DNA from 3 places in the Motilimonas sp. 1_MG-2023 genome. Region 1 is predicted to be linked to each of the others. Evidence: predicted binding sites of a transcription regulator. Region 1 holds the regulator's gene; each other region holds the start of a gene.
The links. The regulator LexA, encoded in region 1, represses DNA repair genes until DNA is damaged. The targets are predictions, from matches to a motif close to TACTGTATNNNNATACAGTA.
Positions count from the first base shown of each region.

Region 2: the regulator LexA is predicted to act here: its motif matches at 2,071-2,090, upstream of umuD (translesion error-prone DNA polymerase V autoproteolytic subunit).
Region 3: the regulator LexA is predicted to act here: its motif matches at 2,765-2,784, upstream of Q4519_RS07525 (YebG family protein).

Region 1 covers NZ_JAUOPX010000005.1:10,839-16,425, reverse strand. The annotation lists gene ctaD (cytochrome c oxidase subunit I) at 1-415, opposite strand, end outside; gene coxB (cytochrome c oxidase subunit II) at 417-1,487, opposite strand; gene lexA (transcriptional repressor LexA) at 1,911-2,534, opposite strand; gene Q4519_RS03650 (glycosyltransferase family A protein) at 2,635-3,675, opposite strand; gene Q4519_RS03645 (diacylglycerol kinase) at 3,800-4,156, opposite strand; gene plsB (glycerol-3-phosphate 1-O-acyltransferase PlsB) at 4,305-5,587, shown strand, end outside.
Region 2 covers NZ_JAUOPX010000033.1:7,478-13,064, reverse strand. The annotation lists gene Q4519_RS15720 (LysR family transcriptional regulator) at 1-402, shown strand, start outside; gene Q4519_RS15715 (Y-family DNA polymerase) at 399-1,652, opposite strand; gene umuD (translesion error-prone DNA polymerase V autoproteolytic subunit) at 1,658-2,062, opposite strand; gene Q4519_RS15705 (ABC transporter ATP-binding protein) at 2,284-4,026, opposite strand; gene Q4519_RS15700 (ABC transporter ATP-binding protein) at 4,030-5,587, opposite strand, start outside.
Region 3 covers NZ_JAUOPX010000010.1:78,370-83,956, forward strand. The annotation lists gene Q4519_RS07510 (MlaD family protein) at 1-1,466, opposite strand, end outside; gene Q4519_RS07515 (paraquat-inducible protein A) at 1,450-2,067, opposite strand; gene Q4519_RS07520 (paraquat-inducible protein A) at 2,054-2,674, opposite strand; gene Q4519_RS07525 (YebG family protein) at 2,799-3,098, shown strand; gene Q4519_RS07530 (diguanylate cyclase) at 3,114-4,052, opposite strand; gene Q4519_RS07535 (hypothetical protein) at 4,188-4,427, opposite strand; gene asnB (asparagine synthase B) at 4,549-5,587, opposite strand, start outside.

The DNA of each region.
Region 1 (5,587 bases):
GCATTAAGCTAAAGGCAAAAGGTAAAATCCAAAAACTCCAGTTATTCATTCGTGGCAATGCCATGTCTGGCGCGCCTATCATCACCGGGATCATCCAGTTGGCTAAACCAACGAAAGCTGGCATTACCGCACCAAACACCATAATTAAACCGTGCACTGTGGTCATTTGATTAAAGAAATTTGGCTCAAGCAATTGCAATCCAGGTTGAAATAGCTCAGCACGGATCACCATCGCCATCGCACCGCCAGTCAAAAACATGGCAAAGCTAAACAGCAGATACAAGCTGCCAATGTCTTTATGGTTTGTGGTGTAAACCCAACGTGCTAAAAAACCCTTAGGCTTATGGTCGTGCCCTTCATGAATATGCTCGTCGGCATCTGAAACGAGCGGGTTAGAAGCGGATCCTGTACTCATGTTATAGGTCCTTCTGCTGCATCACCGCTTTTACTTGCGCGGGTTGGATCACGTCGCCGGTATTGTTTCCCCAAGCATTTCGCTCGTAGCCAATCACGGCAGCTAATTCTTTTAACGTTAATTGTTTACCAAACGCTTGCATCGCGGTGCCTGGCTTACCATGCACCACAATGTTGATGTGGCCTAACATGTCTTGGGTAGCAATTTGACTACCTTTAAGGGAGGGAAATACGCCAGCCAAACCTTCACCACTCGCTTGATGGCATGCGGCGCAATGCTTGTTATAAACTTGCTCACCTAGTTGCATCATTTCATCCATGTCCATACTCATGGCCAACATGGCTTGCTCTTCGGCTTTGGCTGCTACAGCTTTTTGTTCTTGCTCAGCTAACCAAACTTCAAACTCTTCAACGGGTTTCGCGATCACCACAATAGGCATAAACCCATGATCTTTTCCGCACAACTCAGCACATTGACCGCGATAAATGCCGGGCTCATTAATCCGAGTCCACGCTTCATTAATAAAGCCGGGATTAGCGTCTTTTTTCACGGCAAAGGCAGGCACCCACCAAGAATGAATCACATCTTCTGAAGTCACCAAAAAGCGCACCTTTTGGCCAACAGGCAAAACCAATGGATAGTCCACTTCAAGTAGGTAGTTTTCGCGCTTTTGTTTTTGGTTATGAATTTGATCTTGGCGGCTGGCCAGTAAACTATAGTATTCAACATCGTGGCCAAAATATTTATAGTGCCACTTCCACTGTGAGCCCGTCACTTGAATGGTTAAATCCGCATCACTGGGGTCTTCCATCGCAATTAAGGTTTTCGTGGCAGGGATCGCCATACCAATCAGGATCGCAAAAGGGATGGCGGTCCAAATAATTTCGACTTTGGTATTCTCATGAAATTGCGCCGCTTGCGCGCCTTTATCTTTACGGTGATTAAAGATAGCCCAAAACATTGCAGCAAAAACCACTAGGCCAATCACACAGCAGATAATAAAAATAGTCATGTGCAAGTCGTAAACTTGCTGACTGATATCGGTCACGCCTTCAGTTAAGTTAAACGGCATTGATTTGGCTAACAATGAGTTTGAAAAGCTCACTATTAAAACCAAGCAACAACATTTACAAACTGAGCGGATGAACAATAGAATTTTAAACATTGAACGATCTAGCTGGCTCACATGACCTCTCCTCTGTCACCGCCAACGGTCGAGGCCAACAAAGTTGGCCTCTTCCCCAAGTAGGTAAAGCTAAGCTCCCCGCTACGTTCACCTAAGACAAGTAAAGCAGCTTTTAACCATTTGTAAAATTTATGTTAATTTTTTGTGGTAAGAATTAAGCGCGTAGCAGTAAAATGAGAGTCGTCCAATGTTGGCAAGAAAAATTTATTGTAAAGGGGGCTAATCAGAAAAAAGCAAACAGGCGAAGAAGTAAAAAATGACCGCCTTGAATAAGGCGGCTTGAATTCGGGTTAACTAGGTAACAACAGGTTACATCCAATCTGCGTTGCGAATAACGCCAACTGCGATACCTTCAACATCGAAATGCTCACTGGCTAAATCAACCTTAATGGTATTGAACTCTTCATTTTCGGGGTGTAGCAGCACTTGTCGTCCATCACGCTGAAAACGTTTTACTGTTACTTCATCTTCAACCCGAGCCACGATCACTTGGCCGTTGTGCACATCTTTGGTTTTATGCACTGCAAGTAAATCACCGTCCATAATCCCAATGTCTTTCATACTCATACCACTAACGCGTAACAAGAAATCAGCACTGGGGTGAAATAAGTTCGGATCCACTTTGTAATTACACTCAACATGCTCTTGCGCCAATATGGGCTCACCTGCAGCAACTCGGCCAATAAGGGGTAGCCCTTCATCTTCATTGGCAGCAGGCTCTGCTTCTACCAAACGAATACCACGAGAGGTTCCAGGCATCATTTCAATCACGCCTTTTTTGGCCAAGGCCTTCAAATGCTCTTCAGCTGAGTTAGCACTTTTAAAGCCTAACTGTTTGGCTATTTCCGCTCGCGTTGGCGGCAGCCCAGTATCGGCAATGTTATCTTTAATTAATTCCAGAATTTCTGCTTGGCGCGGTGTTAATGGTTTCATGATTACAGCCTGTTTTTATATACAGTTAACTGTGAGTATATACAGTTAAATCAAAGCGGGCAAGCCTACCTTGTAATTCGGTGCTGAGCTCTTTTAGCGACTAACCATAAAACCTGGCTTTGTTACGGCGTTTAGGCGACCAAAAAATAGTTAAGGCAAATTTAAACACCTTTAGCTGTGGTACCAATTGAGCACTTAACAGTAAATAGTTAAATGCTGCACTTTTGTCTCCATGCTGCTTTAGAGCATCCCAAGCTGCATTAAAATAGACTTGGGCTAATGCTGACTTAGCTTGTTTTCTGACATCTTTGAGGCTCGACAACTTGCAACAAATCCCATAAAAACGCTTCTTAAGCATTAAATTGGCTTCAAGTTGTTGATGATTAGACTGCCCACTCGAAAAATACCGCTGGCCTTCACACCGCGCGAGATAAGACCGAGCCCGATGGAACCCAAGTTTTACTAAACAGCTAGCGTACAAAGCAAATTCACAATCATTAAGCTCATCTAACAAACGAGCTTCGCGCGCACAGTCAATCGTATCGCGACCATCATAAGCTGCTTGGTGCGCTAAGTTTCGAACATGGTTGACCTCTAACCACAGTTGTTTTTTAGCTAACGGATGCTGTAATGCGGAAGGGGCTAATTGTAACAATGCAGAGCAAGCATTTGTTAAATAATCTAGTTCAGGAGCCAGCTCCATTGGCTGTGCTAGCGCCATAAAACGTTCAAGTGCCACCCCTTGATTACGATTGAAGTAGTCACCACGCTCACCAAAACCTGTTACGTTCAGATACAACAAATCCAGTTTATGCGCTCTTAGGGCCGCCATTGCTATATCGAGTGAACCAGCAGCTAAACGATCATCATCATCTAATTGGTAAATGTACTGCCCTGATGCCAATTCACAGCCTTTTTGACGCACGCGATAAATACCAATACTGGTTTCATTGCGATGAACTTTCACCTGCGAGCCAAGGCGCTGTTGTAATGCCACCTCATTTACTGCGGGCTCTGAAGCATCATCAATAACTAGAATTTCACTTGGCGATGCGTAGCTACCAATAGCACTTTCGACAGCCTGAGGTAACAATTGGGGCCGATTATGAGTGGGGATAACAATGGTAAGCGAAGGTGGCATGACGAGACTCCGAAGCAATAAAGTACTCGTCAAGTGTAGTCAAAGCAGGCTGGCAATAGGTCAGACCTGGAGCTTTAAAAATGAATTAATGAAAAGCCATTGTTAAATCAACAACATACAATAATTAAAACAGTAAAATATCAGCCCATACATATACTGTAAGCGTTAACGCCACAAACACCGCTGCGGAGCCTAAGTCTTTAGCACGTCCCGCTAGCTCGTGCTTTTCTAAACCAACGCGGTCAACCACAGCTTCAACCGCTGAGTTTAACAATTCCACAATGATCACCAGCAGCAAACAAGCAATCATTAAAATACGCTCTACTTGTTCAACATCCAACCAACAAGCAAGGGGAATAAATATCACTGCTAACAACAACTCTTGGCGAAATGCCGCCTCATGTTTAAAAGCATGCTGAAAACCCTGAAGAGAATAAATACCTGCCATAAAAATTCGCTTTAACCCGGTATTTTTTTCCATTTTTATGTCCTTTTTTTCATAAATTGCCGCTACTTTTAGTGTATTTTAGCGCCATCTAACTCGCGTAGCTTGGCCATAAGATATGACAAGCAAGCGACAGGTGCTAACAATTTATCTATTAATCAGCAATTAAGGCTAAGGGCATTCGATGAATTTTTTACAACGCTTTTTTCTAAAGCACCTGGTTGCCAGTAAAACCGTGCCTAGCTGCCCGCAAACTGACTTGCAAATAGATGTAGATAAACCCATTGTTTACGCATTGAAAACCCTCTCTTCCAGTGACTTGCTGACACTGCAGCGAACTTGCCAAAAGCTCAATTTGCCCGACCCTCTAACACCGTTAGCCATCAACCAACAAAACATTAACCGTTATGTTTGCTTAAATAAACCCAAGCGCTTGTTCTCTAAAACGCCGCGCAAAGCTTATGAAGACCAATTCAAAATCTTACTCGACCTACATCAAAACAACGATGATATTGACGTACAACTAGTGCCCGTCACTCTGTTTTGGGGCCGCGCACCTGGCTATGAAGGCCACAAACCTTGGTTTTCTATTTTACGTGCTAGCTCACCAAATTGGATAAATAAGGCCTTCACTATTTTGTTTCGTGGTCGTGATAGCTTAATCCGTTTTAGCAAGCCTCTTTCATTACAGCGTTTATACCGCGACTATGGCGATGATCCCAACTTGGCCACTAAGCTAGAAAAAATAGCTTACACCCATTTTACAAGGCAGAAGCTGGCAGCCAAGGGGCCTAAATTGCCACAACGAAACAAAATGCGCCAAGATTTACTCGCCTCCGATGTGATCCATCAAGCCATCGTCAAAGCGAGCCAAGAGCAAAATATCTCTCTTGCTGAAGCCGAAAAGAAAGCCACCCGCTACCTTGATGAAATAGCATCAGATTTTTCCTACCCACTCGTCCGGCTCGGTGACAAAGTACTCACTTGGGTATGGAACAGAATTTACCAAGGCATAATGGTCAACAACGCCGAAACCGTGCGCAACTTGGCGCACAAAGGCTATGAGATTGTCTTTTTACCTTGCCATCGTAGCCATATGGATTATCTACTGCTGTCGTCAATTATTTACCAGCAAGGCATGACGCCGCCTCATATTGCTGCCGGCGTGAACTTAAACTTTTTCCCTGCAGGGCCTATATTTCGCCGTGGCGGCGCATTTTTTATCCGCCGTACTTTTAAAGGCAATCCTTTGTATGCCAGCGTATTTAAGGCTTACTTAAGTTACCTATTCAGCAAGGGATACTCACTAGAGTTCTTTACCGAAGGTGGTCGTAGCCGCACAGGGCGATTGTTACCCGCCAAAACGGGCATGCTGGGCATGACGATCGAAGCGATGCAAAACACACCTAATCGCCCGATTGCCTTGATCCCAGTTTGTTTAGGTTACGACCATGTCATGGAAGTAAG
Region 2 (5,587 bases), on a different contig from region 1:
AAAATAGGGTTGTGTCAGCAAATGCTCGTGGCTAGCCCGGCGTTCATTGATCGCCATGACCCGATTGAAAAGCTCTCGCAGCTGGCTGATTTACCTTGTGTTGTAGACACTAATCGCCGCGAGGGCAGTAAGTGGGCGTTGCTAATTAATGGTCATACAGAGCAAGTTCGAGTTAATGCTCAGCTTGAAGTCAATAGCGCCGCGGCAGCGGCAATGGCTGCTGCATCTGGCATTGGAATCGCTTTGCTTCCTGATTTTGCAGCTGCTCCTTTTTTAGAAAGTGACACTCTGACAGTTGTTTTACCCCAGTATCAATCGCCTTTATTGGGGATTTATGCGATCTATCCGCACCGGGATTATTTAACAAAGAAAGTAACCGCTTTACTTGAGCATTTGGCTTAACAGCGAATTTTAGGAATATGCTGCCATCGTGTGGTGTATTGGGGCGATAAAAAATTACGTTTCATTGACCAAGGTTTAGTTATTCCTTCACCTGCGACGGTGATACATTGACCAAAACGCGCATTGATGGTGTCGATGCATTGCATCAGAGCGGGGTTGTTTTTACTGCCACTGAACATATCAAGCTGTTGATGTTGCTCATTTGCGAGTTCAAGTAACCCGACGCCAACACGGTAGTAGGGAACGCCTGGTTGGAATAATTTGTGTAAGTTATCGGTTAAGGCGTTGGCAATCACAGCGGTGTCATTGGTGGCGACATGAAAATGGTGAAAGTGTTTAAATGCTCTTGGTTTGTCATCAAACGGTGATGAGGCTGCAAAGGCCATCATAGTGTGACATAAACTACCTTGCTCGCGCGCCTTTTTGGCGGCAATGGCGCCATGTTGTACTAAGGCTTGATTTAATGACTGGGCATCTGTTACCCGCTCGCCAAAACTTCGTGTTGAGAATATTTGCTGTTTATCCGCTCTGACTTTATCCCATGTTTTAACAGCGTCGCCATTAAGTTCACGAACGGTGTTCACCATGTCAATATTAAAATGGGCGCGGGCAAAATGGGGGGGCATTTGCGCTAGCTCAAAGGCATTGTTCACGGCTAGTAACGGCAAGCGTTTGGCTATGCGTCGGCCTACTCCCCAAACATCTTGCGGGGACATTTGCGTTAAAATAGCTTGGCGTTGCTTAACACTATGTATGGTACATACACCTTGATATTCCGGTATTTTCTTTGCCGCATGGTTAGCTGCTTTGGCCAGAGTGAGGGTGTTGGCAATACCGACACAAACCGGTAAGCGCAGTTGGGTCCAAATGCAGCGGCGAATAGCATGACCCAACAAGGTTAAATCAGGCCAAAGCTTTGTCATGCCAGATAAATTCAGGAATACTTCATCGATCGAATAAACATGCATATGGCTACAAAATTGGGTTAGTAGGTTACTGAACTTATTAGATAAATCTGCATATAACTCATAGTTGCTAGAGCGAACAGCAACACCGTGGCGTTCACATTGCTGTTTTACTTTAAAGTAGGGCGCAAAGCGGGGAATGTTCAGAGCCTTGGCTTGTCGATTCATGGCACATACACAACCGTCGTTATTGGTTAATACAATGACGGGACGATGGCGTAATGATAAATCAAATACGGCTTCGGCGTAGGCATAGAAGCCGTTAATGTCGACTAAGGCAAACATGACCATTATTCCAGTAATAAATGACTGGGTTTATGTAACCGGATAGAGCGGGTGACCACCCCTTCAATCGCAAATTCATCGTGTTCGTGAATCATAATATCTGCTTCACTCTCATTGCCAGAGATCAATCGTTTATTTTTTATATCTATGATTTTACAAACAAAATTACCATTGTAATTAGCCACCACTACATCTAAATGCGCATAGCGATAAGCTCGGTCAACAATTAATATGTCATTGTCCATGATGCCGACATTACGCATGCTATCGCCACACGCACGGCCAATAAAAGTAGCACTGGGATGTTCAATTAACAATTCATCAAGTGTTAACCCTTGCTCAGTATAAGTGGCAGCAGGTGACTCAAAACCAGTAATGCCACAAGCTGCTTTGATAGGAATGATCTTCATACTAAATTACCTGTATATATATACAGGTAATTCTAGCAGTGATAGGCTAGCGGCACAATCATGATGAGCCATGAGTTATTTACTAAGAATTACCAAGAAACAGTTGTTATTTATGCCATCATGCCATTTGTTAAGAACGCCTATAGCACACTTCGATAATGTGCTCAAATCAAAAGAATAAATCTAACCTTATGTTATATTTACAATTTAAGTTAAAAGCGTTAAGCAACAATGTTGTTCGGTTGGCTATCATTACACGCTAACAACTGGTGATATGCACCGCCTTGGCGTACTAAATCGGCATGTTTGCCTTGTTGAAGTAATACTCCTTGTTGTAACACGACGATTTTATCAGCCATTTTTATGTTACTTAATTTATGGGCGATTACCAGGAGGCTAACTTTGCCGCGCAGTTGCTGAATAACACGACCAATGGCTTGTTCAGACGCTGGATCTAAACTTGCGCTGGCTTCATCGAGAATAATAACAGAGCTATTTTGTAACAGAGCGCGGGCAAAACACAGTAGCTGTTTTTGTCCGAGGGTGAGCAGGGGCGAATTATTGTCAATAACGGTATCTAAGCCGTGAGGTAAACTGGCTAACCAGGCGGCTAATTCAACTTGTGCTAAAACATGATGGATCTGAGAGTCGTCGGTATTGACCAAATCCAATAACAAATTTTGCCTAACACTCCCTTGCATAATAAAAGGCTTTTGATCGACTAAGGTTATGGCTTTACGTAAACTGTTGGTTTGGTACTGGGTAATGATGTATTGGTCCAACTGGATCTGGCCACTGTTTACTTGGTAGTAGCCTTTAAGTAGCTGTGCTATGGTACTTTTTCCGCTACCTGTTGGCCCTACTAGGGCCACAAATTCACCTGGTTCGATAGTTAAATCAAGATTGGATAACACCGATTCACCTTGCTCATATGCAAAATTTACCTGATGAAAGCGGATAGTTGGGCAATGGTTTAAGAGTATTGAGCCGCCAGGTGATTCCATTTCATAGTCAAGTAACTCAAATACCCGCTCGGCGGCCGCAACTGATTGCAGTAGCTCACCTTGGCTTTGCATTAAATTAATAATGGGCTCAAAGAAACGAGCCAAATAAGCAAAAAAGGCGAAGAGTAAGCCAAAAGCCAGTAGGTTAGTTGGCATTGCCCCTAAACTTAAAATAAGCGCAGCCATCATTAAAATAGCCAGTAGCTCTAACATAGGCCGGAGTAATAAAGCTTCTAATGTGACATTACGTAGGCTCAGTGTAATATTTGTCTGGGCTTTATCATTCAAACGCTTAATAAAACGAGGCTGCGCGTTGAATACCTGTAACAGTAGAACCTGCTGTAAGCTCTCATTTAGAAAACCATTTATTTTCGCTGACTGCTGTTTAATTTTTCGATGTAATGGTAATGAAAAGTGGCGATAGGCAACAAATACGGCGATAAACACGGGAATAAAAGCAATACACACTAAGGCCAGTTGCATATTTAGTAGCAGCATAGAAATAATAACGGCACTGATGGTCACAATATCTCTTATGGTACGCCCGATAATGTTTTTGAATAGGTGACGCACGGCTTCAACATCTTGCGTCATTCGATTAATGGTTTCGCCATGACTGTGCTGATGAAAATAAGCCATGGGTAACTTTAAGCAGTGCTGAAAACTGGCTTGGCGCAGCTCACTAATAACACTTGCCGATAAATCAAAATAACTTAGGGATTGAAAATAAGACAGCACATTGGCGCCAATAATCACGCCAATATAGATAACCGCGATGCCGACTAGTGCGCTTATTTCGTAATCATCAACGGCGACAAATTGGTCAATATAAATCATGGTTAGCCAAGGTGCCAGCATGTCTAAGCCCGTCGCTAGCAGTAACAATAAAGAAGCACGAAATAAGGTCGCTTTGTGATTTAAACCATATTTTAATAAGCGCAAAATAATCGATGCGTTCATGGATTAATGACTCCCTTCAGTCGAACGACCATGTTGATATTGTTGCCGATACCAGCTATCTCGAGTGAGTAATTCTGAATGGGGTAGATATAAGGGTTGGCGCTCTGGGCGCAATAATAACACCCTGTCAGCCTGACTGAGTAAGTCAAACCGGCTAGATGCTAAAATGACAGTCTTGGTGCCCGCCATCCAGCATTTAAGATTGAACAGAAGTTGGCTACAGGTGGCGTTATCGAGGGCTGATAAGCTGTCGTCTAACAGTAAAATGTCTGCTTGAGTCAGTAATGCTCTAGCAATGGCGAGCCGTTGCTTTTGTCCCCCTGATAATTGACTGCCATTCTCGCCTACTTGCGTATCATAACCTAACGGAAAAGTGTCGATATCTTTACTTAGGCAAGCTAAATTAGCAGCAAACTTGATTCGTTTAAGGCTGGCGTCGGGGTCACCAAGAGCAATGTTTTCCCGAATAGTTCCTGTAAACAAGGCGCAATCTTGTGGCACGTAAGCAATATTGGTATCTGGGTGCAATGAACGCTGCACGGATTCAATCGTGCTTGAGCCTAACAGCAAGCGTAGCAAACTGGACTTGCCGCACGCAACAGGGCCAACAATTGCTTGAATTTGGCCACGCCGCGCAGAAAAGTGCACGTCTTTAAATAAAAGCGCAGCTTGGTCGGGTTCATCAAAAGAATCTTCATTGGCAACTTGATGATTATGATGAGAAAAGTAATCAACATCTAATTTTATCAAGGTTGTCTGTTTAGTGGGCACCGTTGGCGCTTGGTGGGCATAACCTAACTGATCGTCGTTAAGCACTTGCTCGATACGCTTCATTGATACACTGGCCATGGTTAAGGTACTAAACAAAAAGCCAAAGGCATTCATTGGCCATATTAAATAGCCCAAATAAAGATTGAAGGCAAGTAGCTCACCCAAGGTAATCTGCTGCTGCGCCACTAAAAGGCTGCCGACACTTAGGGTAAGAAAGAAACTTCCCGCAGCGACCATGGCCGTTGTCGGCTCGTATTTAGCTTCAACGCGGGCTTGTTCAATATTAGCTTGGGTTAACTGCGCTAACTGATGATCAAATTGCTGCTGTGAAACACCTTGGCAAGCATGGCCTTTGATAACACTAATGCCATTAACGGTTTGCTGTACTTGTTGATAGAACAGACTGAGTTGATGCTGTGATTGTTGGACCCGTGATTGCATTTGTTGGCCGTAGCGTTTGATCGAGAGCGCAAGGATAGGCAAGGGTAGCAATACCACTAAGGTCAGCAGCCAGCTTATTTGTGTCGCCAGCACAACTAATACTAGGCTTGACATAACAAAGGCATCAACAAAGAATATAACCCCATTGCCAACCCCTTGACTTACCGCGTTAACATCTGAGTTAAGGTGATTAAGTAATTTTGCACTTGAATGACGCTGGAAAAATGGGCCAGGCATACGACAACAATGGCTGTAAAGCTGCACCATTAAGTTGCGCTCTAACTCTAGCGCACTGCCAAACAAATAATAGCGCCAGAAAAAACGCAACAGATAAGTACTAATGGCTAAG
Region 3 (5,587 bases), on a different contig from region 1:
CCTTTGGTTTTATTATCGGGGTTATACAGGCTTATCCCCCCTTTAAGTAAGCTAGGTAGAGGCTCAGCACTTAGCTCCATGCCTTTTAATGAGGCCTTCAGAGAGATGCCTCCTGTTTTGTAAAAGCGGGTATTGCCAGCGATGAGGTGCTGAAAACTTGGTTCAACGGTCAGTGTGATAGTCACGCCATCTGCTTTTTCATTGAGTGTAATGTTTTGTATTTGACCAACAGAAACGCGTCGATAATAAACAGCATCACCTGGCTCTATGCCACTGGCATCATCGGCAAACAGTTCAACGCGCATCGCCGTGTCAGAAACGTTTTTATTATCAGACACAACAAAAGTCCGCATCGGGTTACCATTTGCAGGCTCAAAGGCAATAAAATCCCCTTTGATTAAGTTACTTAAGTTTTCTACTCCGGCCATAGTGAGTTTTGCTTTTTCGAGCCAAAACCGTGTATTTTCACTAAGTTGCTCTCTAAACATAGGTTCAATTACGGCATTGGCAACAAATAACCCTTGCTCTTCATCCAACTCTATTTGAGTGATTTTACCAGCCTTAAAACCCTTATAAACAATAGGCGTACCGACATTGATACCATCAATGGACGTTAATTTGAGTTGGATTTTTGCACCACGTCCTGCTGCCTCGATATCGTCATAAAATTTGAATAAGAAATTAGAAGGTGCTTTATTTCCCTCGATAGGGGAGTCAAATGCGATAGCGCCAGAAATAATAGAGGCTAAACTCTCAGTATGGACCTTTATTCCCGACAACGAGAAGTCTGCATTGATGCCACTGACATTCCAGAAGCGAGAGTTTTGCTTGACTAAGTCGGCGTATTTGACATCAATATTAAGTTGTATTTCAACTTCTTGTGCATCGCGTACTAAACGGAAATTATAAACTTCGCCGACCTGAATTTTTTTATAGTAAACCGGAGAGCCAATAGAGACACTCCCCATATCTTGTGCCAACAGTTTAACCGTTAAACCTCGTTCTGGTTGGCTCAATGGTTGTTCATCAGCGGCAATAAAACTATCGGATGGCTCACCAACGCCAGGGCGCATGTTAATATAACTGCCGGTAAACAAGGTATCTAACCCCGAGATACCACTTAACGATGCTTTAGCAGACACGAGCCAAAACTTGGTATCTGATTTAAGCATATGAGCGGCTTGGTGCTCGATTTCTGCAATCACATAAACACCGGAAACATCCTCGTCTAGTTTGATATCGGTTACTTTACCTATATCGACACCTTGATACTTAATTCGTGTTTTGCCAACTAAAATACCATTGGCATTTTCAAAGTGAATACGGATCTCAGAAGCGGCATTAGACATATGCTGAAATAATAACCAACCACCGAGCACTAAAGCCAAGATGGGTAAAAACCAAATTGCTGAAAGGTTTCGTTTATTACTCACTACGGGGGCTGTCGGCTCAATTTGTCCAGTCATTATCTTTTTCCAAATCCCACATTAAACGCGTATCAAAACTTTTTGCCGCTAACAAGGTTAATACGACCACTGATGCAAAGGCTGTTGCGCCTGGGCCTGGCACAATAACTAACAACTGTCCTTTGTCGATAACCGCGACCATGATTGAAATAACAAAGAGGTCTAGCATAGACCAGCGGCCGACCCAATCAATAAACTTAAACATAATAAAACGCATTTTGTGGCTCATGCTTAACTGCAATTGCAAAGAAAGCAAAATAAACCCCATGCCGAGAATTTTAGCTATAGGGACAACAATAGATGCGACAAAAACAATAATGGCAATACCTGCGCTGCCACTGTTAATCAGTGCGATAACACCAGACATAATGGTGTCAGGGGTTTCATTGCCTTGGCTAATCAATATCGTGATAGGCATGAAATTAGCCGGAAAAATAAAAATACAAGCTGTGATTAAATATGCCCATGTTTTTTGCAAACTATTTGTTTGTCGCATGGTTAGCGTTGCATTACATCTTGGACATTGGCTATTTTCTTGAAAAGAGCAAACTAGTGCACATTCCCCGCAACGTACTAACCCTGCGTCTTTAGCTGATTGCATCTATAGGTACCTTTTGCCAGTAACTGCTAGCATCAAAAAAAGACAAGATTAGGCTGTTAATGATCATTAGCAGACTAAAACACACTAATCCAACCCCTAACTCTATATCTGCGAGATCAACAAGTTTAATTAGCGCGACAAGGAAAGAAACTAAGTACACTTCTAGCATTGACCAGTGCGTCAAAAAATCTGTCCATTTTAATAGTTTTTTTAACCACTGAGTTTGGATGTTAAAACTAATAATGAAACTCGCACAGCAAAGAGATAACAACATTAAAAAAGGAGCGATAGTCGAACAAATAAAAATTAATAACGCGACGAAGTAGTTGCCCTCATGAAATATTTTAAGTGTAGCTTGTAGTAGGCTAGCTGTTTCTGTACTGCCTATCATAGTCATCGATAAAAGTGGATATAGATTGGCAGGCAATAGCAAAATTAACGCTGTTAAAGTTAATGCTAGCATGCTCATAGGCGAGCAGATGGAGTTAAAATATAAACGACTACCACAGCGTGGGCAGGTGGCGATTTGACCTAGCTGTAACGGTTGCTTAACCTGTAATAAATCACAATGCTCGCAAGCGATTAAGGTTTCATTATACTTATTCATTACCATCAAAATCATTTCATTTTAGATAAAGTATATCGAAACTGTGAGCACAAAACGAATTAAATGCTTGGCGATAAATAGAGATAATGATACTGTATAAAAAAACAGTTAATGGAGAAAACCTGTGGCCGTTGTCATTAAGTATATAGTTGAACGAAATGGTGAAGAAAAGATGACCTTTACGAGCAAAAAAGAAGCGGATGCCTACGATAAAATGCTTGATACTGCTGATCAGTTGTCAAGTTTTCTCGCCACTGGGCCGATTGCGCTTGATGATACTCAGCTTGAAGAATTAGGTCTCTTTTTAGCCGCGAATAAAAACGATGTAATGAATGTGCTCAAAGGTGGTAAGGCTGTTAGCGAAAAAAAACCTAAAGCGACATCCGCTAAAAAATTGCAACTTGCTGACGATCCTGCCGCATAGTTTTCCCTATTAAGTTTAGTTACTTTGGTAGATGGCATGTTGCGCTCTTCCTGCTGTTTTTGCTTGATATAGAGCTTGATCGGCGTAGGATAAAAAGTCGTTACAGTCAATTGGTGTCTCAGCTAAATAGCTGAATATGCCTACGCTGACAGATACCAAGCTCTCTGGACCTATACTCATGTGAGGGATTGCTAGGTCTCGTATTAATTGATTAATGCGCTTAGCGACTTCTATTGCGCCTTTTTGATTCGTACTCGGTAAGATAATGCAAAACTCCTCTCCGCCATAGCGACTGACTGAGTCAGTACTACGTTTGCATGCCTGAGTCAGTGTTTGAGCAATCTTTTTTAAGCAATCATCTCCTTCAAGGTGGCCGTAATAGTCGTTAAACTTTTTAAAATGATCGACATCAATCAGTAAAACACTCACGGCTACCTTATCACGAAAAGCGCGTGCAAGCTCAAGGGGGAGAGCATGATCGAGATAACGGCGATTAGCTATCCCGGTTAAGCCATCACTTAAACTCATTTTTTTTAATTCAATATTGGCTTGTTCTAATTGAGTCGTTGTATTAATTAATTGCATGCGCATTTTGGCAATGCGCTCCATTGCTTGCAGTTTCGCACTCAGCACTAAAGGATCAACAGGTTTAGTTAAATAGTCGTCACCTCCCGCGTTAATTCCTTCCATTAAATCTTCTGGACTCGTTTTACCGCTAAGAAAAATAATCGGTACCCAAGGCTCTTCAGAAGCACGGATCTGTTTTGCTACTTCGTAGCCATCAATGCCCGGCATCATGACATCAAGCAAAATCAAATCAGGTTGTTCTGATAAGAATGCTGCCACGCCTTCCTCGCCAGAAGAGACGATTATTAATTTATGCAAGGCGTGATCTAAAAAGGAGCCAATAACCATTTGTTCAATTTTAGAATCATCAATCAGCAGTATTTTCATAAATGCTATCGTAAGACTTGAGATAAATTAATTGTATGCAAAAGTAGTACAATAGGTGAATGTAATATGAACTAGTGACTTATGAATATCTAGGAGTGAGAGCTTGCTCGCACTCGTCCTTTGAACTGAAGCTGACTAAGGGAAAAAAGTAAGGCTAATAAAGCGAAAAATAACCGCCAGTAGTAGAAAAACAACCCCTGAGCGAATGAATTTGTATTCAGCGATAGTGAGATCATCGACTTGATTAAAAAATATTTTAACAGGGGCGAAGTAATCAGATTTTCTTCGGCTGTAAGTAATGTAGCCAATTAACACAAGTACTACACCAAATAAAAGCGCAACAGGCTCAGCTATTGTTAATATTTCAGTCCACATAAAATCTCCTTTTTATACATGTTAATTTAGTATCTTATGCTTAGCTATTAGCGGAAAGTCTAAACAAAAAAAGAGCCGTAGGCTCTTTTTTAATCATTAACAATAGTGATGAGCTACAAGATTATTTTTTGTAAGCGTCATTGTGTACGCCAGCCGCACGACCAGAAGGATCAGCATTATTTTGAAATGACTCATCCCAAAGCAGTGCTTCTGGTGTAGAACAAGCAACCGACTTACCATGAGGCACACATTGTGCTGCAGACTCAAGGGGGAAGTGCTCTTCAAAGATACTGCGATAGTAGTAAGCTTCTTTAGTATCTGGCGTATTGATTGGGAATCTAAATTCCGCACTGGCTAATTGTTGATCGGTTACTTGAGTGGCAATGAACTCTTTTAAGCTGTCAATCCAGTTGTAGCCAACACCGTCAGAGAACTGTTCTTTTTGACGCCATAATACTTCATCTAATAGCTTGCCATCAAAGGCTTCGCGTAGAATGTTTTTCTCGATACGGCCATCTTTGATCATTTTAAGCTCTGGGTTGGTGCGCATTGCCACATCCATGAACTCTTTATCTAAGAAAGGTACGCGCGCTTCAATTCCCCATGCTGCCATGGATTTGTTGGCACGTAGGCAGTCGAACATATGCAGCTTATCGAGTTTACGGTTAAGCTCTTCGTGAAATTCTTGTGCGTTTGGCGCCTTATGGAAATACAAGTAGCCGCCAAAAATTTCATCAGCCCCTTCACCTGACAACACCATTTTAATCCCCATGGCTTTGATCTTACGTGCCATCAAGTACATTGGAGTGGATGCACGTATTGTCGTTACATCATAGGTTTCTAAGTGGTAGATCACTTCACGTAGCGCATCGATACCGTTTTGTACCGTAAAGATGATAGGGTGGTGAATAGTACCAATCGAATCCGCCACTTTTTGCGCGGCTGCAAGATCGGGTGAGCCTTCAAGACCGACAGAGAAAGAGTGCAGTTGTGGCCACCAAGCAGCAGACTTATCATCATCTTCAACTCGCTGTTTAGCAAAGCGTTGAGTGATTGCAGAGATCACAGATGAATCTAAACCGCCTGATAACAGTACGCCGTAAGGAACATCACACATTAGCTGACGTTTTACCGATTCTTCTAATGCTTGGCCAATTTCT